Regions from separate parts of the Pseudoalteromonas sp. J2K-J031 genome, predicted to be linked through region 1. Evidence: riboswitches for the same ligand, from Rfam matches in the RefSeq annotation. Region 1 holds a riboswitch; the other holds the start of a gene.

Region 1 (16,571 bases):
GTAAGTTCTGAATCGGCGGTTGATTTTCCACTAGCCAATACATTGTATTCCGGTAGTGGGATAAATGATATTTCACTGATTTTTAAAGAAATAAGCGCTTCGGATAACGGAAGCTTATTTAAATTTAATGCCAACTATCAATTTAGTAATACGGTAATGGGCTATGTTACCGTGAGTGAAGGTTTTCGAATTGGCGGCTCTAATGGTTTAGCTCCGTGTCCAGATCCATTACCAGATAAGCAAATTGGTTGTGGTCAACCGGATGAAATGCTTTATACCGCTGATATGACTACAAATTATGAACTCGGCTTTAAAAGTACGTGGTTAAAAAACCGGGTTCATTTTAATGCTGCTTTATTTAATGTCGATTGGGATGATGCGCAAATTGCTGGTGCAACGGTTGTTGGGCAACTCCCTTATACTTCAAATGCTGGGACTGCCAATGCTAAAGGGATAGAGATTTCATCTAGAGCGATGATTACTGACTCATTCAGCGCGTATGCAACCTATGCCTATACAAAAGTGCAATTAACTTCAGATGCGCCATATTTATTTAATACTGACGGCACCGATGGTGGGGTTGATGGTGATAGATTGCCTGGTTCACCTGAAAACCAGTTTTCATTAGGGGTGAATTATCAAACTGATTTATATGAAGATAAAACCCTTGATATCAATTACGGTTTAACCGCGCAAAGTGACTCAATTTCAAAGTTAGGTTTGCATGCTAATGGTGAAACATTACCTGGCTATGGTTTGAGCAATATTTCAGCCAAAGTAACGGCCGATATTTGGTCGGCGACCGTTTATATTAATAATATATTTGATAAATATACTTATACATCTGTGCGTCGTGATGTTGGTGATATCACGACAGCTAATGGAGCTGAAATTCAACGTAATTATGGCCACTATATTAATCGACCTTTGACTGTGGGTATTAAGTTTAATTATCAATTTGAACTTTAATCCCATCATGCGTTAAGCTAAAAGCCCGAACTGAGTTTGGGCTTTTTTATAAATTAAATAAGATGTTATATGCCACACTCAGCTGCAATACTTCACCAACAAGCACTCCAAGCGTTACAAGCGGGTGATATTCGCCAAGCTCACACTTTACTGGTTAATTTAGTTACCATTGATCCAAAACACGCAGATGGTTATTTTTTGTTGGCGATGGTCAATGTGCATGTCGGGCAAATAAAAAAAGCCATCAGTTTGATTGAAAAAGCGCTTTGTTTTAATCAAACAATTGAATACTTTGCACATTTAGCAAAATGTTATGCTTTGAATGGCCAATCTGAAGAGGCTAAAAAAATTGTACTCTCAATTGCGCTTGATAAAGTCCCAACGGGGATCATTGCCGATACCCTTGGTGTGACACTCACACAAATAGGGCTGTATCAAGCCGCGATGCCTTTTTTTGAAAGAGCCGTAACATTACATACCACCAACGCACAGTTTTATTATAACTTTGGGGTGTGTGCCAAATTTATGGGTGATTTTAGCTTAGCTGAACACTTATTTGAGCAAGCGTTGCGCCTTAACCCACTGCATCATCAAACTCATTTTGCCCTATCAGATTTAATTAAGGCGACAGAAGAAAATAATCATCTTGAGCGTTTAACAGCCGCTTTTAATCAGGCTACGCATCCGGACGCACAATTACATTTAGGTCATGCGCTTGCAAAAGAACAGCAAGATATCGGCAATTATCATGCAGCTTTTACCGCCTTGTGTGACGCGAAAAAAGCAAAATGGCAACAACAACCTTTTGATGAAAAAAGTGCTGATACATTGTTTTCGCATATTAAACAACAGAGTGCATTGAACCTGCAACAAAGAGCCGAAGGCTGTGAGAGTAACGAGCCGATTTTCATTTTAGGTATGCCACGCTCAGGCACCACGTTAGTTGAGCGCATTTTATCGAGCCATAGCGATGTTATTTCAGCGGGAGAGCGCCAAGATTTTGGTTTGGTTGTGAAACAACTAGCTAAGACGCAAAGTAACTCGGTACTTGATTGCGAGACAATGAGTCAGGCTTATTTAACTGATTTTAAGAAAATTGGAGAAGGGTATTTAGCTGCAACACGTGTGGTAACAGGCGATAGCGCCCATTTTATTGATAAACTTCCGTTTAACTTCTATTACGTTGATTTAATTCGTAAAGCACTACCAAACGCTAAAATTATTTGTTTATTACGTAACCCACTTGATACCTGTATTGGTAATTTTCGACAATTGTTTACCATTAATAACCCATATTATGCCTATTCTCTTGATTTAATGACGACGGCTCGGTTTTACAAGCAATTTCATCAGCTTATTTGCCATTGGCAAAAGTTGCATGGTGATGCGATTAACATAGTTCGTTATGAATCGCTGGTGGCTGAGCCTGAAAAAATAACGCGGGAGTTACTGGCTTATTGTCATTTACCTTGGCAGGAGTCCTGTTTAAATTTTCATTTAAATCAAGCGCCTGTTTCTACTGCAAGTAAAATGCAAGTGCGCGAACCTATTAATGATAAATCGATTGGAAGGTGGAAAAAATTTAAACCTTATACCGATGAAATTGAAGCTTTTTTTAATGATGCTTCACTCATTTAATCGTTGTTTTTAATTGATAAAGCCCTGCCAGTTCAGAAGCAATAAATTGTGCTTCATGACCAAAAGACGCATTGTTATGCTCATCAATAATATGTTGTTGATTTTGGGGTTGTGAAAGTAAGTGGTTATAAGCCTCGATGGCGTTTTGACCTATCGGCGACTTAGCACATGCAATAAAACCAAGTACACTCTCTTGCGCTTCATGTAGGTGATGAAAAGAAAAATTATTTTCATCTTTTGTATTTTCATCAATAAACGTTGCCGTATATTCGATGACGGCATCTATTTTGCGTTTGCGTAACATATCACGTAATCGCATCGACGAATCTTTACCTGAAAACCAGATCAATTGCTTTTTATGGGTTATTAAGAATGCATCAATTTGTTTGCCATAGGAACGCCCTTCGATTACTCCTATCAGTAAGCCGTAATCATTTATGGCTTGCTCTAAGGTCAGTAACATAGGCAAGTTATATGAAGGGTGAGTTACTAAGCGGTGCGGTGGGAATGCGGTCATGGGTAAACGGCTAAAGTAGGCGTATTTTTCACGCTCGGGAGTTTTTACTTTATTGTATAAACATACATTTTGTTGCGTTTCGAGTTCACGCCATTCTCGCAAACGGCTAGCAGGAATAAAACTGAAAGTGTACTGATTATATAATTGTGCATTTAAAAATTGTAAATTTGAAAAATTCATTTCTGGTTTTATAGACGGATCGATACGAATAACATCTGAAACAATTTTTATCTCAATTGGCTCTAACGCGCTCTGTGTTTCAGTTGCGTTGGCATATGTCCCTATGATAAAAAATAGACATAACAAAAGATTATAATACATAAAGTGTGTTCACCTTAACGTCAAAATCTCTTTAAGTGTAGTTGCAATAGATAAGCTCTGCTTAAAATTATGGAATAAAAATGGCAATACTAGAATTAAAAATATACCCGCTGCTCGTATTAGTTTGTTGCGCTGTGATCAATTGTATTGTTAATTATTTTTTTCCTGCGGTTCATTTTTCGACGGTGCTTTATTTTATGTGGCCGGGCTTGTTATTGTGCGGTCTCGCATTACCCTTTGTTGGTGCTTGGCAGTTCAAACAAGCCCAAACGACAATGCGGCCCGATGATCCGACAAAAACATCAATACTAGTGACAGGTGGCATTTACCGCTTTACGCGTAACCCAATGTACCTCGGTTTTGCACTTATTTTGTTGGCGCAGAGCTGTTATCTAACCAATCTTTATACTTCTTTGGGCACGTTAATTTTTGTCGTTTATATTCATCGTTTACAAATTATGCCTGAGCAGCGCATGTTATTGGCACATTTTGGCAAAGAATATATAGATTATATGCAACGTGTTCGGCCTTGGATTTGAGTTTTTAAGCGCCTTAGTCTTACCTTTGCATAACTGGTTAAACAAAATGTTTTGGGTAGCAAATTAACACACTGAATTTTTGTCTTATGCCTTTTGCTTGATGAAGTTGTTGTTTGATGCTTCGCCAGTGCTGCAGAGAAATTGTCCAAGGATGAGTACTTTCACATGGTCCTATGATGCCGTAGCGGATCGCAATTGTGGGCTCTTCTTTGGCATAGGTGCCAAAAAGTTTGTCCCAAATGATCAAGACACCAGCAAAGTTTTTATCAATGTATTGCTTATTAATCGCATGATGAACACGGTGATGAGAAGGAGTATTAAATAGGTATTCAAGCCAACCTAATTGATGCACAGCTTGAGTATGCACAAAAAACTGAAACGCAAGATTAATCGCAACCACTGCAAAGACTAATTTAGGGTCATAACCGATTAAGATCATTGGTAGCCAAAACAGCCACATTCCGACTAATGGATAAAACAAACTTTGTCTAAATGCGGTCGTAAAATTCATTTTTTTTGAACTGTGATGAACAATATGTGCAGCCCAAAACCATTGAATATGATGCGAAGCGCGGTGAAACCAGTAATACAAAAAATCTTGTAGAATGAATGCAGCCAATAAAGTTGTTGCGCTTAGAGAGATATCAAGCCAAGCAAATTGATGTAACCAATAAAATAACGGCATTAATAACAGCAGTGCAAGTGCATCGCTTGCTTGATGCATCAGCGCCAATACAAGATTAGCCGCCGAATCTTTGAGATCATAATGCTGTTTAAAACGGCTATACTCAACTGCAATAAAGAGAAAGAAAACAGGGCTTAGCGCCAGTAAAATGAGTTCAACAGCCATCACAAAAACGCCTTAATTTGTTAAGTGCCTGAACGATATCATGCTGAATAATCAGTTTAACTAGCCAAGTTGGTTGCCATTTTTTAGCCTGACATGTGATTGAATAATGTAGCTGGCAGCCAAGTTGCGTTGGTATCGCCCAAATTCGCGCAAGGTGTTGTTGAACCGGTGCTTGTCCTTCGATATGGTAATCAATGGAAAGAGGGCTGCATGAATCAATTTTCTCGACAAAACAATGGCCCCTTAAAGTAACTTCTCGGCTAAGTCCGCCGGCATCATCTTTGATACATCTAAATTGTGCCTTAAAAAATCGACCTAGTTGGGCATGATCGGATAACACACTGATCACGTGCTCGGCTGAACAATTAAATTCCTTTGTGATATAAATGTTAATCATTTGGCGGTGGCGGCTTACTTTGTTTACATTATTCACTAGCATAACGGATTAATAACTGTCAGACTTGCGAGAAAACGACATTTTTTTGTCTTTAGGCGACAATTTATGACGACGACATCCGATCTTTACTTCACAAGTGTACTTAGTTACTTAGTAGATCATCAATTTGAGAAAAAGAAATGCTTAGCAGCAATTCACTTTAGTGAGTTTGAAACTTACTCAAGGGGAAGTCGTATTGCTGTTGAGCATTATCAAGCATTACTGAATTTAGGCGAGACACTCACAAAACAAAACTTGTTTGGCTTTTATTTAGGGCAAGAAATACGCACCGCCGATTACGGTGTGCTCGGCTATCTGGTTGAATCGAGTGATACATTACATAATGCAATCACAGCATTATTACAATACGACAGTTTGGTTGCTGATATTGGTAAAGCGCAATATTTACAGGATCGCAAGAAAGCCAGCATTCGTTGGATGCCTTATAACCCTATGTGCAAGCAAACGGTACTGCGAAATATGACTGCTTGGGTTGCCGTGGTTCGAAAACTCATAAATCCTTCATTGACGCCAATTCAACTGCAACTTGTACACCAATTAGATGATGCCGATTGCCATGAACTTGCACAGTGGTTTGGCTGTCCAGTTAAAATAAATTGTGAATTTAATCAAATCGATTTTCCATTAGAGTATCTGAGTTTACATTTTGCTAGCGATAATCCTACGATGCATCAGGTGCTCAGACAGTTATCACAAGAGCAATTAAATCAGCTGCAAAGTAAACAGACATTTGAACAAAGGCTGCAAAGTATTTTAATGAGTAAAACCAATCTGATTGGTTTAAACCAAGATCGCATTGCAGCGGCTTTAACGGTGTCGTGCCGAACGTTACAAAGACGTTTACACCAAGAAGGAACTAGCTATGCACAATTACTCGATCAAGAACGCAAACGACGGTGTGCTCTTTTACTTCATAAATATAAATTAGGGGCTGTTGCGGAACAGCTTGGGTTTAATGAGCAAAGTTCATTTAACCGTGCTTTTGTAAGATGGTATAGCTGTAAACCGTCAACTTATAAAAAGCGGCAACAAGTGCAATCATAAGTCAGATACTGATGATTAAATACGATCTCTTTGATTTGGCGCTAGCAGCGCGTTGATTTAACGCGCTAAGCTGAGTAAAGATAAAATATTAACTCGATAATTTAAGGTTCGATATGCAGTATAAAAATAATTCAACACGTTATGGTGCTTTAACAATAAGCTTGCATTGGATCATGGCACTGCTGATGATTGCAGTTTATGCTTCTATTGAATTGCGGGAGCTATTTGAGCGAGGTACCGACATGCGTAATGCATTTAAACATTGGCACTTTATGCTTGGATTATCGGTTTTCTTTTTAATGTGGCTACGTATCGCATTAAAAGTGATGCAACCTACACCGGCAATCGTGCCTGAACTACCTCGATATCAAATTCTATTAAGTAAGGCCGTGCATGGTTTATTGCTGGTATTAATGATTATCATGCCTATTGGTGGCTGGCTGATTTTAAGTGGTGAAGGAAAAACTATTCCATTTTTTGGTTTGGAATTACCAGCGTTAATAGCGCCTGATAAAGCACTTGCACATGATATTGAAGAAATCCATGAAACGGTTGGTAAAATTGGTTACGCCTTAATTGCGTTACATGCATTTGCAGCACTCGCACACCATTACTTTTTTAAAGACAACACCTTAGCTCGCATGTTACCTAAGCATGACTAATCGCTTGTTGTGTTATTGAAGCTGGCTGCAGCTGGCGTAATACTTAATAGCTACATTACGCCTTGGTATATCAATTTCATTTAATGGTAATTCACGGCGCTTTATTTAGAGTTAAGCGCAAATTTTTAGAGATAAGTGCATGTTATTAAATCAGTTTAAAGGTGGGTGCCACTGCGGTGCCGTTCGGTTTGTAGTGCTTGCGGCTTTAGATGCGCAAATTGAAGAATGTAATTGTTCCATTTGTACTAAAAGTGGTTTTTTACATTTAATTGTGCCCAACGCACAGTTTGAACTGCAAACAGATAAAGAGCAGCTAAATACTTACACCTTTAATACTGGCGTTGCCCAACATTATTTTTGTAAAACATGTGGTATCAAACCGTTTTATATTCCCCGCTCTAATCCTGACGGGATTGATGTGAATGTGCGTTGTTTAGATGAATATCCAGTTAGCACGATGCAAGTCGTTCCTTTTGATGGGCAAAATTGGGAGCTAAACGCGCATACCTTGTCGCACAAATCAAAAAAGCCTTCACGATAAGGCTTTTTTGATTGTTATTTTTAACGCAAACACACGCCATTATTAAGCGCAATGAGTTTGTCTAAAATTACTTCGCCGTCAACTCTAATGCCATTATGCTCGTATTGTGATGTCAACCAATATTGTAAATTTGCCACTTGTTTTGCAGTGTTTAAACTTAAATTCATATCGACATACATGTCTTCGCTGTAAATCGCGGCAGCAACGGGTACAGTATTGTTATTGAGTGCCGTAATATCATACAACATTGGCCAGTCGGTTTTAGTTGCTAATAAACCGGCACAGTCTTTAAGGGGCATTAAATTATTAAATTGCTCAAAAAACCAAGGGAAAATCATTTCACCTGTAAATAAAAAAGGCTTATTTGGCTGGTATTGAAATTCGTCTAAATTGCTTCTAATTTGTTCTGCTGCCCAATTTGAAGAAAGCTCTTGGCAATAAATAGCTTCATGCAAAATTGCAAATAACGGATTGGTATTGTAATCGAGCATGTAACTAAATTGAGTTAAAAATAAAGGGTTTATTTGCTTCCCTAATGGGGTGTTAATTAAAGCCTGCTCAAGCATGTAGTACACTTCTTCAGGCCCATTTTCCATGCCAAGATGGATCCCAAGACTTTGTAGCATTTTTACCGAAAGCTGCTCGCCACTGGCAAGGATCACTGAATGCTTGTTAATGTGCTCTGCTAATTCTTGCACTAACAGCTGCGCATCAGCAAAGCGTTTAAAAAAAGCCTCATTTTTGGCTTTAACCCGCTCAAAAGTATGTTGATACACTTCTAAAGGGCTCGATGTGATTGGAGGGATCCCGCCAGTGATAAAAGCTTGTGCTAAGTCTTCTGGGGCTCGACACAAATAATGAAAAACACAAAACCCGCCAAAAGATTGGCCTAATATGCTCCAAGGTTGCACAGGGCTTAACTTTTTTTTAATCGCTATTGCGTCATTGATGATGTTGTCGGCGCGAAAATGACTTAAATAATCAGCTTGTTCTCGAGGGGTAAAATGCGCCAAACTCAAATAATTAACCGGGGTTGAAAGTCCGGTGCCACGTTGGTCGAGTAATAACACCCTAAATTGTTTTAACGCACGTTTAATCCAGCCACTATTGTCAATTGGACGTTGCGCTGCAAATCCGGGGCCGCCTTGAAAATAAACTAGAAAAGGTAAATCTGCATTTTTGTGTTCTTTGGCAACTAATTCGCGAGCAAACACGGTGATTTGCTCGCCTTTAGGTTTTTGGTAATTCAGAGGAAGAGAAAAATGATGTTTAATCACATCAATACCAGCTAGTGAATAGTGCTGTGTCATATCGTACCTACGGGATGGTTAAAATTGCTAGTTTAAGAGCCGAGATTTTGCGGTCATTTTAAGGGAGTCACTCCAAATTGTATGCAAAATTATTTTATACAATGGGCGACATGTTAGCAAAAACTCGTCGAACAACATTGATTAGGAAATCGGATTCGGATTAAAAGTGGCCTTATTGACACAATGAAACAAACTTTGCATTTAATGCGCGTAGTAGTTCATCTGGTGGCAGTTGGATTTCTAACCCTCGACGACCCCCACTGATATAGAGGCTTTCAAGTTGTTGCGCTGAGATATCTATCACTGTGGGCAGGCGCTTTTTTTGCCCTAAAGGGCTGACTCCACCCAGTACATAACCCGTTGTTCGTTCAACTTTTTGTGGTTCGGCCATCTGCGCTTTTTTCATCCCCAGTGCTTTTGCGGCTAATTTTAAATTTAGTTGGTGCGTTACGGGTAAAACTGCGACAGCCAATTGATGGTTGTCGAGCTCAACAACTAAGGTCTTAAATACTTGGCTTGGTGGCAGATTTAACTTTTCAGCGGCTTCAAGGCCAAATGAAGGGTGTTCTGCATCATGCTCGTACTGATGTAACGAGAAGCGCAAATTGTGTTTTTTAGCAAATACGACCGCTGGCGTCACAAGATAAGACCTTAAAAGCAAGATGTAAGATAAATAACGCATTTTACATCGTATGGTCAAGGTCAAATCGAAGAGGTAAGTTTTAGTTTTGGATGACTTCACCTGAGCGGGTTAGTTTTTTTACCTCTTGATGAGGCTTTGCGTAGCTTAATCGACCCAAAGGATTCGCCGTTGAATAACAATCTAGCCCAGATACCGCAACAGTATCGGCAGTAGCCAAGTCAATAAACCCATCTGGCATTAAGACCTTTTGTGGCAGATAAATATGCTTAATTTCACCAATTACGAGTTCTGTTTGATTCACTAAGGTTTGAGTACTTTGCAGTTTCACAGCATATTTAATGTGACTTTGTGCGACAAAAGGGGCTTCAAAACCATTTAGGTAGTGTGGCGTTAACCCAACCATATCAAATTCTGATTCATCACTTTCATAACGAGCAGATGTTTGATGCGCTGCTTGCCATATCGCATTGTTTACTTGGTTTAGCGTATAACAGCCGGTTTTAAGTATGTTTTCAAGGCTATGTCGGGGCACTGAGTGAGGGCGCATAATAAAGCCGACTAAAGCTGGGTCTGCGCCAAGATGAAAAACAGAACTAATAATCGCTAAATTAGTCTTACCGTCTTTACTTTGGCTTCCAAGCAAATTGGCACTTTTGTAGCCTGATAAGCTATTGACCAGTTGAGCGCGAAAAGATTTATCGAGTTGTTGTAAATCGTGTAATGAAAATTCCATAGTGTTTCTCTAATAGGTTACCAAGCAATGTGTTTTCCTGACCAATCGAGGTAACTCAACTGGCCATCAGGTGCGCTGTTTTGTAATACAACACAAAGGTAATCGGCAACTTGGCTTGGAGTAAATAATTGTGCTGGCTTGACGTTTTTTTGAAACGGTTTTGATAATGGGGTATCGGTTGTACCGGGATGAAACGCAATTAATTTTATGTTTTTTGCACGTCGCTGATATTCAATCGCAGCGGTTTTTAATGCCATGTTAAGGGCCGCTTTTGATGTCCTGTAGCTATACCAACCCCCGAGTTGATTATCACTGATGCTACCAACTCTGGCACTTAAGCAAACAATTTTACAAGGTAGTTTACCTTGGCAAAGTGGCAATAAATGCTTAATCCAGCGCAGCGGGATTAAGGTATTTACTTCAAACACGGCCGCCATTGCATCAAAGTCAATATCTTCTAATTTTTTTTCGGGTTGAATGTGAGCGCTATGCAGCTGACCATTACAAATGATGACGTGAGCGATTTTTCCTTGTAGAGCACTTAAATTAGCAACGATCTCCGTGATGGATGCTTCTGAATAATCGGTTGTGATAACACGTATTTTATCACTGGTTTTATCGTTTGTTTTATCGTTAATTGCGCTGCGGCTAATGCAAATAATGTCACTTATTGTTTCATCGGATAGGTACTTTTCAATCATTGCTTGGCCAATGGCGCTGCTTGCACCAATAACCATAGCAACTTGATTTTGCTCATTAAAGTGCGTCATGTTATGGCCTCTTGTCGTTCGATGATATTGTCTGTGAACGGATATCACAACGTGTTGAGTTGCAGCGAGATTGCCCAAGGATCACTTTTGATATTGAATAACGATTTTTAGCAAAAAATAAATAAGCCCAATCGGCAATCGGCTTAATGATTGGAAAGCGTAATACTTTAAGCCACTGATGCTTGCCTACTTGCTGCCATGCGGCAACGGTCACATCTAAACCGTAAATCATTGACCCGTCTTGCCACTGGCCATGTAAAATTAAGTTAGCAGCAGAGACATCAATGAGTGGGTACTGCGTTGCAAAGTCGGGCATATAGATATCTGCAAAGGCTAATTTTTTGTGCAGATTAAGCGCTTTAAGGCGATCCATTTCAGCCACGCAAAGTGGACAAGTCCCATCATAAAATACAGTTAGTTGCGTCATAATTCATCAATAAAGTCACTTTGCTTGAGTATACGAAAGCTGGGGCTATTTAATTCACTTTAACGTGATATTTTTTCATCCCCCTTGTACAAATGCCTTGAGCTAGGTAGTTTGGTTGCAGTTATCTTTAGCCAGTTTGGGAATTTCCATGAGTAATTACAGTGCGTTAAAATCAAATGTAAATCTGTTAGGACAATTATTAGGGCAAACAATCAAGGCGGCTCAAGGCGAAGCTATTTTAGCTAAAGTTGAGCAAATTAGGGCGTTATCTAAAGCATCTCGTAGTGGTGATGGCGAAAGTCGTCATGATTTAATTGAATTATTACACCAGCTTACTGATGCTGAATTACTGCCTGTGGCACGTGCGTTTAACCAGTTTTTAAATCTTGCTAATGTTGCTGAACAATTTCATACCATTTCTCGTCAAAACGAAGCTAACAATCATCCGCTACTCGATTCACTCAATACTATAGCTAACAGTGATGTAAGCGCCGATGCAGTACAAAAAGCCATTGTAAATTTAAAAGTAGATTTAGTGTTAACTGCACACCCAACTGAAATAACACGCCGTACGTTAGTCAATAAGCACCGCGAGTTAAATGACTGTTTAGTTGCATTAGAATTAGATAGCTTATTACCTGCTGAGCAAGCTCTTTTACTAAATCGCATAGAGCAACTCATTTGCCAAGCATGGCATACCAATGAAATTCGCCAACAAAGACCAACCCCAGTTGATGAGGCTAAATGGGGCTTTGCTGTGATTGAAAACAGTTTGTGGCAAGCCGTGCCTGATTTTTTACGCGAATTTACCGACTTAGTTGATCACAAATTTAAATTTTCGTTACCGTTAGATTATAGCCCCGTTGTTTTTACATCTTGGATGGGCGGTGATCGTGATGGCAATCCTTTTGTAACCGCTAAAGTGACCAAAGAAGTACTCGATTTAGGCCGTTGGATGGCAATAAACTTGTATTTGCGTGACATTGATAAACTCAGTGCCGAGCTTTCAATGAATCAGTGCGATAGTGAGCTGAGTGAATTGACAGGCCATGCCCATGAACCTTATCGCTATGTGATTAGTCAATTACGCGATCAATTAAGAGAAACCGAACATCACTTAACTGCAAAAATTAAAGGCCATAGTAGTGATGCTAAAGATATTATTACCAGTATTGACCAATTAAAAAACCCTCTTGAGGCATGTTATCGCTCGTTACATAATTCAAAAATGGGTGTGATTGCTGATGGTTTATTGCTTGATGTGTTGCGTCGAGTTCACTGTTTTGGTTTGTATCTAACAAAGCTTGATATTCGTCAAGATTCAGATAGACATAGCCAAGTGTTTAATGAACTGACAGAATATTTAGCGCTTGGTGATTACAACACCTGGACCGAGCAACAAAAACAAACCTTCTTATTATCCGAATTACAATCTAAGCGACCGCTTATTCCACGTCACTGGCGGCCAAGTAGCGACGTACAAGAAGTGCTTGATACGTGCAAGGTGATTGCCGAAACCTCTCGCGAACGGTTCGGTATTTACATTATTTCAATGGCACGCAAGGCCTCTGATGTACTGGCTGTGCACTTATTATTAAAAGAAGCGGGTTGTAATTACATGCTGCCTGTTGCGCCCTTATTTGAAACCTTAGATGACTTAAACGCAGGGCCTGGCGTAATTGAAACGTTATTTGCTGATAAGTGGTATAAAAACCATGTTAACAATCAACAGTATGTCATGATTGGTTATTCAGACTCTGCAAAAGATGCCGGTATGATGGCCGCAGGTTGGGCGCAATATGAAGCGATGGATAAACTGGTTCGGTTTAGTGAGCAACAAGATATTGAACTTATTTTATTTCATGGCCGTGGTGGCACTGTAGGTCGTGGTGGTGCACCAGCAGCCCAAGCGCTTCGTTCTCAGCCGCCAGGTTCATTAAAGTCTGGTTTGCGGGTGACTGAGCAAGGGGAAATGATCCGCTTTAAATTTGGTTTGCCGCAAGTGGCGTTACAAAGTTTAAGTTTATACGCCGGTGCGGTGCTTGAAAATAATTTATTACCACCGCCAGAGCCTCAAGCAAAGTGGCAAGAAGTAATGGCAGTGATAAGCGCCGTATCGTGCGAACATTATCGTGGCATTGTGCGAGAGCATACCGATTTTGTGCCTTATTTTAGGGCGGCAACACCAGAGCAAGAGCTTGCGCAACTACCACTTGGCTCTCGTCCCGCCAAACGCAAAGCCAATGGGGGAGTTGAAAGTTTACGCGCTATCCCATGGATTTTTGCATGGAGTCAAAATCGTTTAATGTTACCCGCTTGGTTAGGCGCAGCGGCCGGATTGCAGGCCGCCGAAAAACAATTTGGACGTGATGTCTTAGAGCAAATGAACAGAAAATGGCCGTTTTTTCGCACACGTATTGAAATGCTTGAAATGGTTTTTTGCAAAGCCGATACTTGGTTAAGTGAGCATTATGACCAGCACTTAGTACCTAAGGAGTTACAATCTTTGGGTGAAACACTGCGTACAGAATTAACGTCTGCGGTAGAAATCGTTAAAGGTTATTGTCAAAATGGTGTGTTATTAGCTGCTCAACCTTGGGTGCAGCAATCTATTGAGCTACGAAACCCGTATACAGATCCGTTGAATGTGTTGCAAGTCGAGTTACTTCGCCGCGCAAGGCTTGGCTCGTTACCTGAAGGGTGCGAGGTCAATCAAGCATTAATGATCACGATGGCTGGTATTGCTGCAGGTATGCGCAATACTGGCTAATTGAATAGTTAGTTTAAATGAGTAATAAACATGGGGTTGTGTTTGTTACTCTTAAATGTGTGGAGTTAACATGAGTTCATTTAATTCACTCGATGAGTTTGAGCGTTATGTAATTGAAGATAAAGGCACTGAGCGTCCTTTTACTGGACAGTATAATGATTTTTTTGCAGCGGGGCATTACTGCTGCAAGCGATGCAATGCACCGCTTTATCGTTCAGAGCATAAATTTTCATCTCATTGTGGTTGGCCAAGTTTTGATGATGAAATTGAAGGCGCTGTCGCGCGAGTACCAGATGCGGATGGCCGTAGAGTTGAAATTGTATGCGCGTGTTGCCAAGGTCATTTAGGGCATGTTTTTGAAGGTGAGTTTCTTACCGAAAAAAATATCCGCCATTGTGTCAATTCAGTGTCGATGACTTTTGTCAGCGCTGAGGCTACAACAGAATAACCCTTTCAATGACTGGTTTTAATCTTTATCCAAGACACGTTTAAAGCCCACAATTTAGGGTGTTAAACGTGTTTCTGCCATCTTTTTAATACTCAATCCACCACTTAAATTTATAATATGTAACACGACTGTAATGATTAAATGATGAGATTGTTATGGGTTTATTAACTCATTCCTTTTTATGGCTTAGAGTGTTGACTCTAATTCTTTTGTAGGTATCATAGCCGCGCAAGTCAAAGGCAAGCTACTTGAAAAGGTAGTCACGCAAAGCTTCAGGTCTAACGGGAAACCTAAGATGGCTGAGCTACCAAAGCATCGTAGTATGAAATTTCTTTGTATTTGCCAATGTCCAGATTAAGCAGTGAAAAGGTGAACAAAGATGTCCGATATTATTACCAGCATGAGTTATGATTCCTCCCTTAATTTAGTGTTAGTTAAATTGACCGGTAGCGCTTCATCAACCGATGTGATCAACAACTACCACACCATCATTAATTTTGCTAACGAGCGAAATAGTCGAAAGTTGCTTGTAGATGTTACCGAATTACGCCACCGCTATGCCGCTGTTGAAGTGATTGATGTCATGCTGGCAATTAAAAAAGATCTTAAGGGGTTTAAACTCGCACGAGTTGTCGGATTTGATGGTTATTTACACGATTTGTTAATTCAAAATGCCAAACGGTTTGCGCTAGACGCTGAAAATTTTGAATGTTTTAAACAAGCAAAAATTTGGTTAGAAAAAGCAGCATAAGAGGTTTAACTTCGTCAAAAAATTACATACACTGTGCGGCCATAAAAAAAATGACAACAACTTATGAGCCAACTCAATTCACAGTCTTTGACGGTGGCAATACTTGAACAACAAGATGAAATCATCTCAATCATTAAGCAACACTGTGGTGTTTTACCCAAGTTTAATGTCGAATATTTAATACAGCAGCATCACTGTACCTTTTTACAGTTACTTGAAGCGTTACTGCCCATAGCGGCAAGTTTTGCTAAACCTCCTATATCTGAATTTTATGTCGGCGCAATTGCAGTCGGTGAGCAAGATAATGGAGTAGCGCCGCTGTATTTTGGTGCAAATTTAGAGTTTAGCCATCAAGCACTCAGTTTGGTGGTGCACGCTGAGCAAGCTGCTCTCAATACCGCATGGCTTAATGGTGAAAAATTAATCAGCATTCTAGCCATAACCGATGCTCCTTGTGGCTACTGTCGCCAGTTTATCAATGAGCTACATCAATCGAGTAATATCACCATTTTATTAGGTGGTGAATTGATTGCATTTAATGAATTTTTACCTCGTTCATTTGGTCCGACCGACTTAGGCAACAGCGAATATTTTTTAAATAGCCAAGTGGCGAGTTTAAAAGTAGCTGACCCAGATTTTAAAGTATCGCAATTAGTGATGCATGCAGAACAAAGTTATGTGCCTTACACCCATAATTACGCAAGTTGTATGCTTGTGTGTCACGATGGTCAGAAGTTTTACGGTCGTTACGCAGAAAACGCAGCGTACAGCCCAAGTTTATCACCGGTACAAAGTGCAATTAGTCAGCTGATTTTATCAGGTCGCTCTTTTAACGCTGAAACAATAAAAGCCGTTTACCTTGCGCAAATCAAAGGGTTTGAAAACCAAACTGGGGTCGCAAAAGCCGTACTTGATAGCTATCAATTTCATGTGCCTTTGTATCTTGTTGGGTTAGAAGCTGTCTAATGCTTGGTATTTAAATATTAAACATCAAATCGCTTAACGATAAACGAATTTCTATTTTCTTCTTTATCTAAATACATTTTTTGATCTGCTAGGTGTAATGCATGGTCGGGATCGTCATCTTCTTGAATGTGATGACACCCGACACTGATAGACACCAAATATTTCACTAAAGGTCTATCAACCAATGTCTTAAAGGCATTGATATCTTCAATCTC
Region 2 (16,571 bases), on a different replicon from region 1:
AAAAGTATGTTTATCAAACAGTTTATATATTTAATACTTAGTTACAATTGTTAATATCTTTAACTGTCATAGCTTTGTTATTATATGAGCAGTTAAATTCTAGGATATCGAAGATGAAGAGCAAATGGATAAAAGGCTCATTGCCGCTGGTTGTATTTGCAGTGTCAATCGCTGGTTTTATGGGGATCAATGCTACCGCTAATGAAAAAGATGAAAAGAAGGTAGTAGATAAACGTCCAACAGTGAAAATTGAGGCTGTTTTGGCAAGTGATCATCAAGTGGTGATTACGAGTTATGGCGAGGTGAGACCTTTAGAGCGCACACAATTGTCGGCTCAAGTTTCGGGTGAAATAGTCAATTGGCACCCTGAATTTGTAGCGGGTGGTTTGGTAAAGCGCGGTGAAATATTATTCAGTATCGAGCCTGATAACTACCAAGCACAAGTGTATTCGGCACAAGCAGAATTGGCGCGTGCACAGGCGGCGTTAATTGAAGCGCAAGCGGCTGGAGAAGTTGCACGTAAAGAAGCTAAGTTGTCGCCGAATTTAACCCACAGCGACTTATACCTACGTAAACCTCAAATTTTAAGTGCACAAGCTGCGGTAAAATCAGCAGAGGCAAACTTAAAACGAGCGGAACGTGACTTAGACAATTGCCAAGTGCGTGCGCCATTTGATGCCTTGGTGATTAGCCGTGAACTTGGTTTAGGCCAATTTGTGAACACAGGTGCGCAAGTTGCTGTACTTAATAATATTGAAAAAGCAGAGGTGTTAATTCCAATCGCTGGTTTTGATAGTGCGTTTTTACCCCGTCAAATAAAAGGGGTTATAGCGACAGTCACTCAAAAAGGCATCGCCAATTTAACTCGTGAAGCTTATATCGCCCGTGATTTAGGGGTCATTGATAGCGCGACACGGATGAGTAATTTAGTGGTGCGGATTGATGATCCGTATGGTTTGAGCAATAACTTACCGCCGCTTAAGTTTGGTAGTTATGTTGAAGTTAATTTTGCCGGCCAGACGCTCAATCAAATTTACCGTTTACCTCAAGAGCTAGTGAATAACAGCACGGTGTGGATAGTGAACGATGAGCAAAAGCTTGAGCCAAAACAAGTACAAGTGCTGCGTGAAGAAGGTGAGTATTTCCTAATTAATGCAGGGCTGCAAAGTCAAGATAGGTTGGTTTTAACGCTGCCTGAGTACCCACAAAAAGGTATGGAAGTGAAAATCGCGAATGCTGATGGGGCGGTTGTGCCTTCATCAGATAAATTGTAAGGGATGCGACTGTGACCACTCAACCGACTCCTGAAAAACAAACCGGTATTATCGCTTATTTTGCCAACAACTCGGTTGCGGCAAACCTCATGATGTTTTTTATTATTGTGATGGGTATTGTGAGTTACTTTACCATTCAGCGACAAATGTTTCCGAATGTTGAAATAAACTATATCAATATCAATGCCTCGTATCCTGGCGCTTCGCCACAAGAAATTGAAGAAAGTATCTTAATTAAAATCGAAGAGTCGATTAAAGATATTACTGAGGTCAAAAAAGGTGTTTCGCGGGCGTTTCGTAACTCGGGCCGTATTTCGTTAGAGATTCAGCCCGATGAAGATTTACCCGAAGTGCTTGATAAAATAAAGCTGCGTGTCGATGGCATTGCGACGTTTCCTGCTGATATGGAACCCATTACGATTTATCAGGCCGAGTTTCGTCAAGATGTAATTGAAATGGCCTTGGTTGGAGATTGGGAATTAACAGACCTCAAGCCCATCGCAAAAAATATTGAAGATGAGTTATTGCAGCTCAGCAATGTGTCTTTAGTGGATTTAAAAGTACCACTTGATGAAATAGCGATTGAGATTCAACCCGCAACGTTACGTAAATATAACCTTACCCTTAATGACGTATCGGCGGCTATTCGTCGCTATTCGGCCAACTTTTCTGCCGGACAGCTGCGTACCGATGCGGGTGTTATTTCAGTGCGAGTTGAAAATCAGTTTTATAGTGGTGAAGAGTTTCGCCAGATCCCAATCAAAATAGGTGCCAATGGCGCCAAGGTATTGCTGCAAGATATTGCGATTATTAAAGATCAGTTTGTTGAAGGTGAGCGTTACTTTAAGTACAGCGGCCAAAATGCCATTAATCTAGCGGTTAAAGCCACTAAAGACCAAAATATGATTCCGGTCGCACAATCAGTGAAAGATTACATCGTAGAGCGCAATAAAACGTTGCCGCCGGGGCTTGAGCTTAAAACCTTGGTTGATATGACGTATTACCTCAATGCACGCCTCGATATGATGCTAAAAAATCTATTTCAAGGGGCGATTTTGGTGATGCTGATGCTGAGCCTCTTTTTACGTTTTAAACTGGCACTTTGGGTAATGGTTGGTTTACCGGTCTGTTTTTTAGGGGCAATGATGATGATGCCTTTGTTTGGTGTCACGATTAATATAGTCTCTTTGTTTGCCTTCATTATGGTGCTTGGGATAGTGGTTGACGACGCCATTGTTATTGGCGAAAGCGCGTATACCGAGATTGAAAAAAATGGTGGTGGAGTTGAAAACGTGGTACGTGGTACAAAGCGCGTGGCGACCCCAGCAACCTTTGGTGTGTTAACGACGATTGCAGTATTTGCGCCATTCACTTTATCGAGCGGCCCAGAAAGTGCCTTTTTTTACGGTATTGCAGTGGTGGTAATGTTGTGTTTGGTATTTAGTTTAATTGAATCAAAACTCATTTTGCCTGCGCATTTAGCGCATAGCCGTTTTGACCCAATCCCTGAAACAAGCTGGCGCGCGCGCTTTAACCGTGGCTTTTTTGGTTTTGTAAACGGCCCTTATAAGCGCTTTGTTGAAAAATGCACCCAGTGGCGCTGGTTAGTGCTAAGTAGTTTTGTTGGTTTCTTTTTAATCAGCATTTCACTTATTACGGCAAATTATGTTCGCACAGTACCTACACCAAAAGTGCCGCATGATTTTCCAAGTATTGCCATTGAGATGAATGAAAATGTCTCTGACCAACAAACGATTGCGGCTTTAAAAACAATTGAAGCAGTCATTCTTAAAATAGATGAGCAAACGAAGTCTGAACATGGCCAAGGGATGATCCGCGATATTTTAGCGTTTAACCAAGACCGCACCGAGGCACGGATTGTTGTGCCGTTAGTTGAAGAAGACTTGCGACCTTTTAATACCTTTGAGTTGTCGCGTCGCTGGCGTGAAGCGCTGCCTGAAATTCCTGGTATGAAGTCGTTTACTATTCAAGATGATGTGAATGGCAGCGGGGGTGACGGTGAGTTTGGTTATTTATTATACGGCTCAGATATCGATACCTTGAATGCTGCAGGCCGTCGTTTAATCGACATGCTGCAACAGCAAGAAGGTTTGTATGATGTGAGTTCAACCATTGACCCTGCCAGTAAAGAAGTGCAAATGACCTTGTTGCCTGTTGCGTATGATTTAGGGCTGACATTGTCATCGATAGCCAATCAGGTTGGGTCGAGCTTTTATGGTGGTGAAGCGCAGCGAGTTCTGCGTGATGGTGAAGAAGTGCGGGTGATGGTGCGTTACCCTAAACTCACTCGTGAAGCGTTTTCATCTTTGAAATACACCGTAATTACCACACCAAAAGGCCAAGAAGTCATGCTAGGTGATGTGGTTGCTTTAGATGAAAAACCGGGCATTAGTTATATTCGTCGTGAAGAAGGTTATCGCACTGTGTATGTGTTTGGTGCGATTGACGAAGAGGTGATTGAGCCGAACGAAGTGGTTAAAAAAGTAAAAGATGATTTATTACCGCAGCTTGCAACTGAGTTTCCGTCGGTGAAAAGTGAACTTGGCGGCGCTATTGAAGAGCAACAAGCTCAAGCTAACGAGCAAATGCTGTTTTTCTTGGCGGGGATGATCATCGTTTATATTTTGCTGGCTGTGCCTCTTAAAAGTTACTCTCAGCCGCTGATTATTATGTCGGTGATACCGTTTGGTTTAACGGGCGCAATTTGGGGGCATTTCTTCTTTGGCTTAGATATCAGCATGATGTCGACCTTTGGTTTAATTGCGGCGGCAGGTGTCGTGATTAATGACAGCTTGGTGATGACCGATTACGTTAACCAAAAACGTGAAGAAGGGTATGACATTAAAAAAGCAGTTATTGAAGCGGGTTGCGCTCGCTTTAGGGCGATTACATTAACCTCGATTACGACCTTTGTAGGCGTATTGCCAATAATGTTTGAAACCAGCTTACAAGCTAAGTTTGTTATTCCGATGGCGGTTGCGCTGGGTTTTGCAGTATTGTTTGCCACTATTGTTACCTTGGTATTAGTGCCGTGCTTGTACTTAATTTTGTATGATTTACGCAAGCCTTTTAGCTGGGTTAAAACTAAGTTATCGCGAAATAAAGCACCGCATCATCAAGAAAATAAAGCCTAATCGTTCGCTATAAGTTTTTAGTTTAATAAGAAGCCTGCACAGTAATGTGCGGGCTTTTTTTGTTTATTTTATCGACGACTTGCAATTGAGATGAGGATCTATACAATGCGCGCCTTATTAAATTTTATATAAAATTCATTGGTTTACACTTGTGCATACAAGTCGTAACGCATTGTTTTTATTGTTAACATTTAAATTACGTAAGGCACCCCCTATGAGCCAATATCTCCCTATTTTGTCATCTTTAATCTTGGCGCTAAGCTTTTTGCCCCTAGTAAGTAAAATTCGTAAAAACCGCAGCGTATCGGGATTGTCTTTGTTGATGATGAGCTTTGGTGTGGCGCAAAGTAGTTATTTTATTGCTTACAATGTGTTTTTTGAGCGTTTTTATATGCTACTGCCATTTTGTGTTACAGGCTTATTAAGTAGTGTTATTTTGTATTATTTTATGCGTTACAACGCCAGTGTGTTGCAGCGTAAGCAGCTAGTTATGATGCAGATTTTTGCGTTGTTGCCCTTTAGCTTGTTGTTAATTGATGGGGTTAGTACTGCGCAGTTGCTGATTGGATTAACTTATGTGGGGCTGGTCATGAGCTCGTTACGAGTCATTCCACAAACATTTAAAACAATTAAAAGTGGCGATGTGGCCAATCAATCTAGCCGCTACTTTAGTTTGCAGTTTATTGCAGGGGCGAGTGGGTTACTTGCTGAGTTGTCGATGGCTGCGCCAAGCGTGTCGCATATTTTAACGTTTGTGATGATTTTGCTAACCAATGCCGCGCAAATTATCTGCATTAGCTATTATCGCAGCCGCCCAGCCCTTGCGGTTTAAGACGCGGGTAAAAGTAATGAAAAAGCCATGCAATGCATGGCTTTGACGTTAATTGAGTATGCTTAGGTATTGCATTACTCGATTAGAAAAATCCTAGCGGGCTGTCGGTATAGCTCACTAACAGATTCTTAGTATTTTGATAATGGTCGAGCATCATTTTGTGAGTTTCGCGGCCAACCCCTGATTTTTTGTAACCACCAAAAGCAGCATGCGCTGGGTAATGATGGTAGCAATTGGTCCACACGCGGCCTGCTTCAATGGCGCGCCCCATGCGATAGGCAAGGTTCATATCTTTAGTCCAAAGGCCTGCGCCTAACCCAAACTCGGTATCATTGGCAATAGCAATCGCTTCGGCTTCATCTTTAAAGGTGGTAACACTGACCACTGGGCCAAAAATTTCTTCACGGAAAACCCGCATTGAATTGTTGCCTTTGAATAAGGTGGGCTGCACATAGTAACCTTGTGCTAAGTCATCACTGATGGCCTCAATGCCGCCGCCAATAAGCACTTGTGCACCTTCTTGTTTGCCAATTTCAAGGTAGCTTAAAATTTTATCAAACTGTTGCCGCGAGGCTTGTGCACCAACCATGGTGTCGGTATCTAGCGGGTTTCCACGCTTAATTTGTTGTGTGCGCTCAATGACTTTGGCAATGAATGCCTCGTAGATATCTTCTTGTACTAACAAGCGTGATGGGCAGGTACAGACTTCACCCTGATTGAAAAAGGCCAAGACAGCCCCTTCAACGCATTTACTGATGTATTCTTCGCTTTGGCTCATTACATCGTTAAAATAAATATTGGGTGATTTACCACCAAGCTCAACCGTCGAAGGAATGATGTTTTCGGCAGCGCATTTTAAAATATGCGCACCTACAGGGGTTGAGCCCGTAAACGCAATTTTGGCAATGCGTTTGCTGGTTGCCAATGCTTCACCGGCTTCTTTACCAAATCCATTCACCACATTTAAAATGCCTGCTGGTAATAAGTCTGCAATGACCTCAATTAGCTTTAAAATAGATACTGGGGTTTGTTCTGCTGGCTTGAGTACCACGCAGTTACCTGCCACCAGTGCGGGTGCTAATTTCCATGCTGCCATGAGTAATGGAAAGTTCCACGGAATGATTTGGCCAACTACACCAAGCGGCTCATGAAAATGATAGGCAACAGTTTGGTCATCAATTTGGCCGATAGATCCTTCTTGTGCTCGAATACAGCCAGCGTAATAACGAAAGTGATCAACACATAATGGTAAGTCGGCCGCTAAGGTTTCACGCACTGCTTTACCGTTATCCCATGTTTCAGCTACCGCGAGCATTTCGAGGTTTTGTTCAATTCTGTCGGCTATTTTTAGCAGTAAATTGCTGCGCTCTGTCACTGAGGTTTTACCCCACGCATCTTTTGCTGCATGAGCGGCATCGAGCGCCAAATTGATATCTTTTGCGTTTGAGCGCGGAATATTACAAATGACTTCGCCAGTCACAGGGCTGGTATTTTCAAAATATTGACCATCAACGGGCTCAACCCACTGCCCGCCAATAAAATTACCGTAATGCGATTTAAATGAAACGAGTGAACCGGGTTGGCCTGGATTTTTATAGATCATTGTTAGGTTTCCAATTGTGAGAGTTCCGACCTTAGCCTAGCGCTTTGGACTAAGGTCTACTTGTCGCTCGGTGCAAAAAACTTGACTGGCTGTCCATTTTTCGTCCATGCTGGCTGTTCATTTTTGAGCATAAGGACAGGGGCATGGCGCAGTTGATCCGCAGTAAAAACATTCAAACATTGATTGATAATCGCACTGTTTTTAACGGTGATGATGTGCAAATTTGTTTGTATGACACCTATCAGACTGCTTATAACGTGCCTTTTAAAACAGAGCAGTTGATGCTGTGTGCGATGTCCTTAGGTGAAAAGGTGATGCACCATACGTCATTTGAGCAAGGACAGCGTTTTTTACCCGGTCAAAGCTTTATGATAGCGGCGGGCGAGCAGGTCGCAATCGACTTTCCTGCGGCTACATGGCAAGCCCCCACCTCATGTTTAACCATTGAAATAGATAGTAAAAAAATCCAGCAGGTGGTTGAGCGCTTGGCGTTAGAGCAACCAGCTAGTTTATCTGCGCAGGCCACGTTGCAGCTTGATAACTCCATGGCTACTCAGGCTTTATACCAGCGCTTAACACAAGTGTGTTATGAAGAACCCGATGATAGGGGGTTGCTGCTTGATTTGGGGATCAGCGAGCTAATTGTGCGGCTGTTTCGGGTTAAAGCCCGGGCTATGTTTTTACAACATGTGCAGCGCGACCCAGAACTGACGCCATTGCATGCCGCTTTGGCTTATATTCAGCGTAATTTACATCAACCGATAGAAATTGAAGCCGTGTGTAAGGTTGCCTGTGTGGGTCGCAGTCGATTATATGGCTTATTTAAAAAGCATTTAAATAGTACGCCGCAGGCATTTTTGTTGGAGCAGCGGCTAAGTTTTGCTGCTGATAAAATTAAGCAAGGGTGCAGCATTACTCGTGCTTGCTATGACTGCGGTTTTGTCGACCCAAGCCATTTTAGCCGTCGGTTTAAAGGCATGTTTGGTATGAGTCCAAAACAGTTTCAACAAGCTCACGCTTAATTTTGTGCTGTAAAAAAGTATTTGAACGCAATTAGGGGTGTTGGAATGTCTTTTTTAACGCCAGTTGTTCAGCGGTTAATACCTGACTAATTTGCATATCAATATCTTGAAAGAAATCAAGTTCATTCTGTTGTGGGTTGGCTGTGCCAAAAGACCCAATTCTTACCTCAAGGTTTTTCATTTGCTCGTCATAAGCATGTTGATGTAAATCTAAAATCACTTGTTTTTGGCTGGCATCAAGTGAAGGGATCATTGCAAAATAACTTTGGCTACTAAAAAACTGAGTAAATTTAACTTGTTGGGCTAGTTTTTGTTGTTCAAATTGCTGATAACGGCTGATTTGTTGTTCATTTAAATACTCGCTGAGTTTTGAAGTGAAATGCTGGTTAATGGCGTCACGTTCTAAATTCAAATTATCAAGCTCGGCTTGTTCATTTTGAGGGTCAATAAATGGATTGGTATCCATGTCGGGCATTTTGCTTTGGTAATAAGGGGTGAGTAATTCAATTTCAGCATTGTTTTTATCGTGCAATAGTTGTGTCAGTACCTGTGCTTGTTCGTCCGACAAACCGAGCGCAAGGGTAAGTTCAGGCAATGCGTTATTTAAATCAAGTTCAGATGCAGCCTTGGTAAATTCAATGCTCTGAAAGTGTGCATCCATGGCGGCATATTTTTCTTGTAGAGGTTGATTTGTAGCGGCGTCGTTATCAGGAGTTTCTGGGGCTGCGTCGCTCGTTTCAGCGGGATTGAGCGGTTGGTTTGGTGCATCGTTGTTAGCAATAAATAAACTTTCAGACAATGCTCGCATTTTTGCGTCTTGCTGCGAAAGGTTAGCTGTCGCTGTTAACGTTTGGCGAGTGTTTTTTAAGGGCTGTTTATCAGAGTTTGTGATCAGATAGTGATTTAAACAAAAACCCAGAATGAAGCCACTTACTAACCCAGTTACAAACTTAATATTCATTTCAAAGTTCTCTAATTAATAATTTTTAACCCAAAACGGCTCAATTATACGCGTGTTGTTAGTGTAAATATTGTGAGCAATTGTAATTAATTTGCGTTTGCTATTTGCTATTAGGGCCAGTGGTGGTTATTTCATCAGCCAACATTAAAAGATGGGCGGCACTCCAGCTGAAATTAGTCGCTCCTTGCATGTTTCCTGTTGTTGGATGGTAATTTTCGCGAATAGGTTGGTTGCCTTTTAAGCCTTCGGCGTGAGAGATAAGTTGCGTTAATAGCTGCTTGGCCTCGTTGTGATAACCATAGTTTTGCAAACCAATTAAGCCAAAATACACTTGGTCGAGCCACACTCGGCCACGCCAATAAATATCAGGGTCGTAAGCTGGGTTGTTGAGCGCAGCTGTCGGTAGTGGTATTTTACTATTAAATTCCAACGGGTTAAGCATGCTATTTGCAACTTTTTGTGCTTGTTCAATGTTGGCGATATTGCTAAATAAAGGTGCCCAACCTTCAGGGCCTTTGCCTCTTTGGGTGAGGAGCTTTCCTGTGCAGATTTCATTGTTTTGGCTGTCGCTAATTTGTCGGTCGTAATAAAAACCGCTTTGCTCATCAAAAAAGCAGCGATTAATCAGCTGTGTTAATTGTTTGGCAGCACTATTAAGTTGGGTGGCTTGCTGGGGGTTGTTTAATAGAGTCGCCATTTTGGCTAAGAGTTGTTTTTCTTGTACTAAATAGCTATTGAGCTCAACCGATTCTTGATTGATTGAATAGCCAACCAACTGCCCTTTTACTTGGTTTGGTAAAAATTGCACTTGCCAATCTTGGCGGGCCTTTTTAAGGTTACCCTGATAATAAGCTTCGCTGTAACGCGCGAGTTGGTCTGGGTTAATAAAGCCAAAACGTGCGGCATTATCCATACCGGATTCCCAACCTGCGCCATGTTGTACAGGTATATCGAGAGCTTGATAATCAGCATGTTGCAGCACTTGTGTATACAGGTTATTGCTACTGCATTGATAGCTCAATTGACTGTGATTGTTATTTAATTGGCATGTGGTTAAATCGAGGTCTTTGGGCGGGGTAGCATACTCAACAGTAAACAATAATTCGCCGTTCGGTGTGGTTTGTGCGGGGTGCAAGGTTGCACCATATTCTACTAAGCCATTGTGGTTATGGTCGCGGTTGCGATACCACCATTGATGATAAGCTAATAATTTTGGATACATTTGTGCTAAAAATTGCATGTCGCCATCTTGCTGATAAATATGCCACGCCGCCCAACTTGCTAGCGGTGGTTTGCTGTTTCGTTCGTTCCAATTGCCACCATCGCCACCGCGTTGTTGATCTTTGTTATAAAAAATAGCGTCAATCACCATGCCGTGATCTTGCGGGCGAACTTTATCATCGGCCTGAATTTGATAGTTGAAAAGCGCGCGAATGTTATTTTTAGCAAGTTCTGGGTCAAATTTTGCCATTGCATACGCATGCTTCCATGAATCCCACGCCCATGCACCGTTAAACCAGCGTGCTGTAACTGATGGAGTGATCACATCAAACGAAATAGCACCAGCAGGGCTGCGCCAATTGCTAAGCAAAGTGGCAAGCGCCTTTTGTTGAATGGCCAAAGGTACAGGCGAGTTGTGCTCCAATTGGGTTAAATAACTCTGCCAGCGTTGTTTTGTTGCCGCTATTTGTTGTGCAACGTGTTGGGTGTTGGCAGATGAGATGTGCTCTTTTGGGTGATGAAAGTAACTGTGTTCGGTATAAATATCGATAGTTTGAAAAGGGGCGAGAGTGATGTCGCTTTGGCTTTGGTAGCTTGTCTGTGCTTGATTGAGTGATGTGTGGCTTGGCAATGAGCGATTAATTTCATAATAAGCGCCATCACTTTGCATCAACTGCCACGGTGAGCGAATGCTTGAAAATGAAAACCTGATGGCATTTGAGTGTGTGGTTAGTTTGGGTTGCCAAGTAGGGAATTGTGTTTTGATGGCGATATCGGGTTGCCATTGAGTTAAAAGCTCCCCTTGCCAAGTTAAATTAAGTGCCAGTGGTTGGTTACTAAGGTTGTGAAGTGTCGCATGCACTAACGCGGTGCGGTGGGTAACAAACTGTAAAGTTAAATTTAGAGTAAGATCTGGCCACTGATAAACTTGCACTAATTGCCCTGCAACTTGCTGTTGTGAACGACAAGCTTTGCCAAAATCATATTGTGTACCGGTATGCTTATTGGTGAGCGAGAGTTGGTCTAATTTTTGTGCCAAAAACAGGCTGTATTCTTCAGTGATGATCATAGGGCCTGTAAATGAACCAAAATCACTCGGCTTTTCTGGCAATAAAAAACCATGCCAGCTGCCTAAATCAAAAAAAGGATTAAAGATCTGGTTGCCATACTGGTCGAGCTGCTGCATTGCGTTTGGAGAGCCAGTGCGATTGATAGCTTCATTCGCGGTTGCCAAAATTGGGCATGCGTGGCCTAAAAAAGGTATCAGGAATAATAATACTAAAGAGTAAGGCATGGTCAACATCGCTTGTTTTTGGTCTATTGTATGCAATTTTGTTTGGCAGGCCAATCATTAAAAACTAGTTATTAAGGTTGAATTTTAATATTTAACTCATGTTTTTGTTTGATTTTTAAGGTGGTTTGATTATCATTTGCCCCTATTTGGCAAACTAATCGAAAGGTTAGGACGCAAAGCTTCCGGTCTACCATCATTTTATGATCATGATAGCGGGGTTGCCGCAACTTATTGAGTTGTGCCTGAGTGTCTCGTTTTATTACAAACGCGCCTTTAGCTTTTCTGCCAAATTCTTATTTTTATACATATTAAATGGTGCATGGCATGGTGTTTTCACCTTATTTGCCAAAGAGGGCAGTTTTCATGGTTAAGGTTTTAGCTGGGTTGTTACCAGGCGATTGGTCGGTGATCCATTCGATTGAAAATAATCAGCAACTACATAAAGGCGATAAGGTTAAGTTAGAGCTATTTGATGTAAAAGGTGAGTTGCCTGAGCTGTCGATTACGTTTGATATTACACAAGCCAATGAGGGCGAGGCACACATTTGGCCCAAGTTGTTATGTGAGCACATTAATAAGCATTTTAAAGTGCTGCAAGCGGGTCGTCATTATCCTCTGCTCGGCATTGTTCCAAGTTTTGGCGAAAACAATATTTTTGCCCTCGAAGCGAGCGGAATAGCACATGCTCAAATTCGTTTTTATATCAAACAGCAGCGTGAAGCATCTACAGGGCAAACAGCAGCACAATATGATTATGTGTTTGGGCAATATCGCAGTGACTATCGCGCTGGTGATCGGGTTTTTCACCCAAAAACAGGCCAAATTTATAGTTGTAAACCTTGGCCTTATACTGAGTTTTGTCGTTTAGGTGCGCATATGGATGAGCAATATGAGCCCGGTGTTGGCAAAAATTGGACACTCGCATGGCATTTAGTGCAAGAAGTGTTGTATGAATAAGTTTTTAACAGATTACTTTCCCTTGAGTAATAGGCAATTTTTCTCGTAAGAGGCCGATTGTTATTATCCCCCCAAGCCCGCAGTCGATTATCTCGGGCTTTTTTTATGAGATTGGGTAAAATACTGCCACTTTAATATTCTTGTTTTGGAAATAAGTTAGTGGCGAAATCGACCTTTAGTGCCCCTGTTGCGGTAAAACACCCTCATGTTATGACTCATCACCAGCATAGTCGCTGTGATAATTATTACTGGATGCGGGACGATGTTCGAGAAGACCCTAAGATTATTGCCCACTTAGAGGCTGAAAATGCCTATTGCGATGCGCAAATGCAGCCTCATCAGGCGCTTGAGCAAGCATTGTTTGAAGAGTTAAAAGGCCGAATAGTTAAAGATGACAGCACAGTGCCGGTAAAAGATGGTGCCTATTGGTATAGCTCTGAAATTAGTGGCGATGAAGAGTTTGCCCGCTATTATCGTGCAGACGACGGTCATGGCTTGAATAAACAACTGTTACTCGACAGCAATGCGCTCGCACAAGAACATGAATATTATGATTTGGGCGAGTTTTCGATTAGCCCTAACGATAGACTACTTTCTTATTCAGAAGATACCGACAGCCGTCGGATTTATACCATTCGATTTAAAGACTTAACCACCAACACTTTACTCGATGATGTCCTTGAAAATACCGAAGGCCAAGCGGTGTGGGCGAACGATAATAAAACCGTTTTTTATGTCAAAAAAGATTTAAAAACTTTACTTGGCTCACAAGTGTATCGCCATGTATTGGGCACGTCGCAAGCTGATGATGTTTTAGTGTTTGAAGAGCACGATGACAGCTTTTTTATGGGCTTGGGTAAAAGCCGTGATGAAAGCTTAATTATGCTCGACTTAGAAGCGACCGATACCAGTGATACTTGGATCTTAGATGCCAATAATGCACAAGGTGAGTTTATGCAATTATGCCCTCGTGTGAAGGGGCATGAATATGATGCAGATAAACTGGGCGATACGTTTTATATAGTGACCAATTGGCAGGCGAAGAATTTTCGTTTAATGACAGCAACCCTTGCTACGATTGAACAGCAAGCGCAGTGGGTCGAGTTGATTGCCCATCGCGATGAGGTGATGCTGGAGTGTGTTGAGCTATTTGAGCAATACAAAGTGGTGACATTACGTGAAAAAGGGCAGATCCATTTTCGGGTTTATTGTGCCGACGGGCGCGAGTATCCCCTGGAATTTAATGATGCTTGTTATTATGCCGGTTTGGGTGAAAACCCAGAGCCAAATAGCCAAAAAGCCCGCTTGTATTATTCAAGTTTAACGACACCCGGTTCGTTACTGGAATTTGATTTGGCCACCGGTCAAAGCCATGTACTAAAACAACAAAAAGTATTGGGCGATTTTAATAGCGCACTGTATCAAGCTGAGCGTATTTTTATAAAAGCGCGCGATGGGGTTGAAGTACCGGTATCTTTGGTGTATCGCAAAGATATGTTTGCCAAAAATAGTCAAAACCCAATGCTCTTAAATGGTTATGGTGCTTATGGCATTACCTTTGACGCCAGCTTTTCGGTCAATGCGCTAAGTTTACTCGACCGTGGTTTTGTCTATGCCATTGCCCATATTCGTGGTTCTGAAATGTTAGGCCGTGATTGGTATGAGCAAGGTAAATTGGCGCATAAACAAAATACCTTTAATGATTTTGTGGATGTCACCCAGTCGTTAGTGCAACAAGGTTATGCTCATGCTGACAAAGTATTTGCCTCCGGCGCGAGTGCGGGTGGCTTATTAATGGGCGCAGTAGTTAATCAGGCGCCCGAGTTATATCGAGGTATTTGCTGTCAGGTTCCTTTTTTAGATGTACTCACCACCATGCTCGATGAGAGCATTCCACTGACAACCAACGAGTATGATGAGTGGGGCAACCCTAATGAACTGGATGCCTATAACACGATTTTAGGCTATTCGCCGTACGATAATATTCGCGCTCAAAACTACCCCAATATTTTAGTGACCACCGGATTTCATGATTCACAAGTGCAATATTGGGAGCCAATGAAGTGGGTGGCGAAATTGCGTGAGTTAAAAACCGATAATAATTTATTGCTGTTTAAAACCGATATGGACGCCGGCCACGGTGGTGCATCAGGGCGATTTAATCGTTTAAAAGAAGAAGCTCTAGAGCTCGCCTTTTTTATTGGGTTGCTTGAACAAACCAACTAAAGGTAAAGATTATTGACGCCTTGAGTGCATCACATTGAATCAATAAATCCGGGTTGTGCCCAATGGTTTTCAAGGTGCGAGTAGGTGGCCAATGGCTGAATCCTCATGAGCATAGATGAACTAGGTGATTGAGGTGAAGGTGCACTGCCAACACCCACGCATCTTGAAAGCAACCGGTTAAAAGGGCTTTTTAGCTTGGGTTTTTAGGATGGGCTTATGGTCTTGAGTGCGGATGTCACCTTATTAAAAACAAAGCGAGTGTGCTCACTTAATTTAACCCTGTTTATTTTCTGTTCATCTCAAAATGATTGTTGTTTGTTCGCCTTAGGTTAGTCTCAAAAGACAAAATAAAAAGAGCGCAACAGTGATGTCTATTTCCAAAATGCCTATTTTAACAATACCAATTTCAACATTTACTCAGTCAAAAAGTGCCGTGACTTATTTACCTTTAGCTGCAGTGAGTTTGTTTTTTAGCCATTTCGCGCTGGCTAATCCTATTAGCTATCAAGATCAAGTAAAGCTGCACCAGATTGCCAAAGCGGTGTCTGCAGATCGCATTGAACATGACATTCAAGCGCTGGTGAATTTTGGCACTCGCCATACCTTATCCGAAACGAAGTCGGATACCCGTGGTATTGGCGCAGCAAGGCGGTGGGTTAAAGCTGAGTTTGAAAAAATCTCAACCCAATGTGGTGGCTGTTTAGAGGTGATTGAAGTCAAAGAGACCATATCGGGCGAAAAACGCATTCCCAATGCCACTGAAGTGGTCAATATCATTGCTATTCAGCGCGGCATGGTGGAGCCAAACCGGATGGTGATGATGTCTGGGGATATTGATTCACGCGTCAGCGATGTGATGGATTTTACCAGCGATGCGCCCGGTGCCAACGATAATGCCTCGGGCGTCGCCGGTACGTTAGAAGCTGCGCGAGTGTTGTCGCAGTACAAATTTAGCGGTTCGATTGTGTATGCCGCGCTTTCTGGCGAAGAGCAAGGTTTGTTTGGTGGCAAAATTTTAGCCGATTATGCCAAGCAGCAAGGCTGGCGGGTGCATGGGGTATTAAACAACGACATGATTGGCAATGTGACTGGCATTAATGGTGTGACCGACAATACCACCGCACGGCTGTTCTCTGAAGGCACGCGAGTGATTGAGACGCCAGAGCAAGCTCGGGTTCGGCGTTTTACTGGCGGTGAAGTGGATTCGGCCAGTCGTAATTTGGCCCGTTATATCGATACCATCGCTGATCGTTACATTCCTAATCTCGATACTTTATTAGTGTATCGCCTCGATCGTTTTGGTCGTGGCGGACATCATCGTCCTTTTAACGATGCTGGTTTTGCCGCTATTCGCATTATGGAAACCAATGAGCATTATGATCGTCAGCATCAAGACTTACGGACCGAAAAGGGTGTGGTGTACGGCGATACTATTGATGGTGTTGACTTTGATTATGCCGCCAAACTCACTGCGCTGAATGCGGTGAGCATGGCCGCTATGGCATGGGCGCCTGCGCCGCCACAAGCGGTAAAAATTAGTGGGGCAGTGAGTGCAAGTACGAGTTTTACTTGGCAGGCGTCCGATGACCCTACCATCGCGGGTTATCGTATCTATTGGCGCTACACCAGTGAGCCACAATGGCAATTTAGTCGTGATGTTGGCAAAGTCACCGCCGCTTCACTTGAGAATATCGTGATTGATAATTACACCTTTGGTGTGGCCGCAGTGAGTAAAGACGGATTTGAATCACCGGTGGTATTTCCTGGCGATGTTGGCGCGTTTGAATATCCACATCCTTAACTTTACAACGAACCAGTAAAAGGCGGTTCAATCGATCGTAATGACCGATTGAACCGTATTTCTTACACTTAAAGGTAATTTATCAGGACTGTTAGGTGTCTAAAGAGCGTGCAATACCCACTTCACGATTAGCGCGTTTGGCTAAACTTGGCTCAATGGCTGGCAAAGTGGCAGGCAACATGCTGGTATCGGGTGCAAAAGGGGCGCTAAATGGACAACAATGGG

What was found. A riboswitch is a leader RNA that binds a small molecule or an ion and turns the genes downstream of it on or off. The one in region 1 is predicted to bind cyclic di-GMP.
Region 2: another riboswitch for cyclic di-GMP. It lies ahead of AC3KZC_RS16835 (chitin-binding protein); the one in region 1 lies ahead of AC3KZC_RS18185 (hypothetical protein).

Annotation. Positions count from the first base shown of each region.
Region 1 is NZ_CM200280.1:204,483-221,053, reverse strand. It holds gene AC3KZC_RS18265 (TonB-dependent receptor) at 1-969, shown strand, start outside; gene AC3KZC_RS18260 (tetratricopeptide repeat-containing sulfotransferase family protein) at 1,039-2,607, shown strand; gene AC3KZC_RS18255 (ABC transporter substrate-binding protein) at 2,600-3,445, opposite strand; gene AC3KZC_RS18250 (methyltransferase family protein) at 3,526-3,984, shown strand; gene AC3KZC_RS18245 (sterol desaturase family protein) at 4,022-4,834, opposite strand; gene AC3KZC_RS18240 (SRPBCC family protein) at 4,824-5,231, opposite strand; gene AC3KZC_RS18235 (AraC family transcriptional regulator) at 5,337-6,335, shown strand; gene AC3KZC_RS18230 (cytochrome b) at 6,449-6,997, shown strand; gene AC3KZC_RS18225 (GFA family protein) at 7,137-7,538, shown strand; gene AC3KZC_RS18220 (alpha/beta fold hydrolase) at 7,559-8,848, opposite strand; gene ybaK (Cys-tRNA(Pro) deacylase) at 9,021-9,488, opposite strand; gene AC3KZC_RS18210 (flavin reductase family protein) at 9,571-10,224, opposite strand; gene AC3KZC_RS18205 (SDR family NAD(P)-dependent oxidoreductase) at 10,242-10,994, opposite strand; gene AC3KZC_RS18200 (thiol-disulfide oxidoreductase DCC family protein) at 10,996-11,421, opposite strand; gene ppc (phosphoenolpyruvate carboxylase) at 11,570-14,191, shown strand; partial or broken gene AC3KZC_RS18190 (methionine-R-sulfoxide reductase) at 14,262-14,633, shown strand; cyclic di-GMP riboswitch class I at 14,868-14,951, shown strand; gene AC3KZC_RS18185 (hypothetical protein) at 15,019-15,390, shown strand; gene cdd (cytidine deaminase) at 15,454-16,356, shown strand; gene AC3KZC_RS18175 (GGDEF domain-containing protein) at 16,374-16,571, opposite strand, start outside.
Region 2 is NZ_CM200279.1:3,687,117-3,703,687, reverse strand. It holds gene AC3KZC_RS16870 (efflux RND transporter periplasmic adaptor subunit) at 114-1,274, shown strand; gene AC3KZC_RS16865 (efflux RND transporter permease subunit) at 1,286-4,429, shown strand; gene AC3KZC_RS16860 (hypothetical protein) at 4,644-5,261, shown strand; gene exaC (acetaldehyde dehydrogenase ExaC) at 5,344-6,864, opposite strand; gene AC3KZC_RS16850 (AraC family transcriptional regulator) at 7,008-7,886, shown strand; gene AC3KZC_RS16845 (hypothetical protein) at 7,918-8,847, opposite strand; gene ygjK (alpha-glucosidase) at 8,948-11,398, opposite strand; cyclic di-GMP riboswitch class I at 11,501-11,588, shown strand; gene AC3KZC_RS16835 (chitin-binding protein) at 11,726-12,319, shown strand; gene AC3KZC_RS16830 (S9 family peptidase) at 12,479-14,545, shown strand; gene AC3KZC_RS16825 (M28 family metallopeptidase) at 14,913-16,346, shown strand; gene AC3KZC_RS16820 (ABC1 kinase family protein) at 16,442-16,571, shown strand, end outside.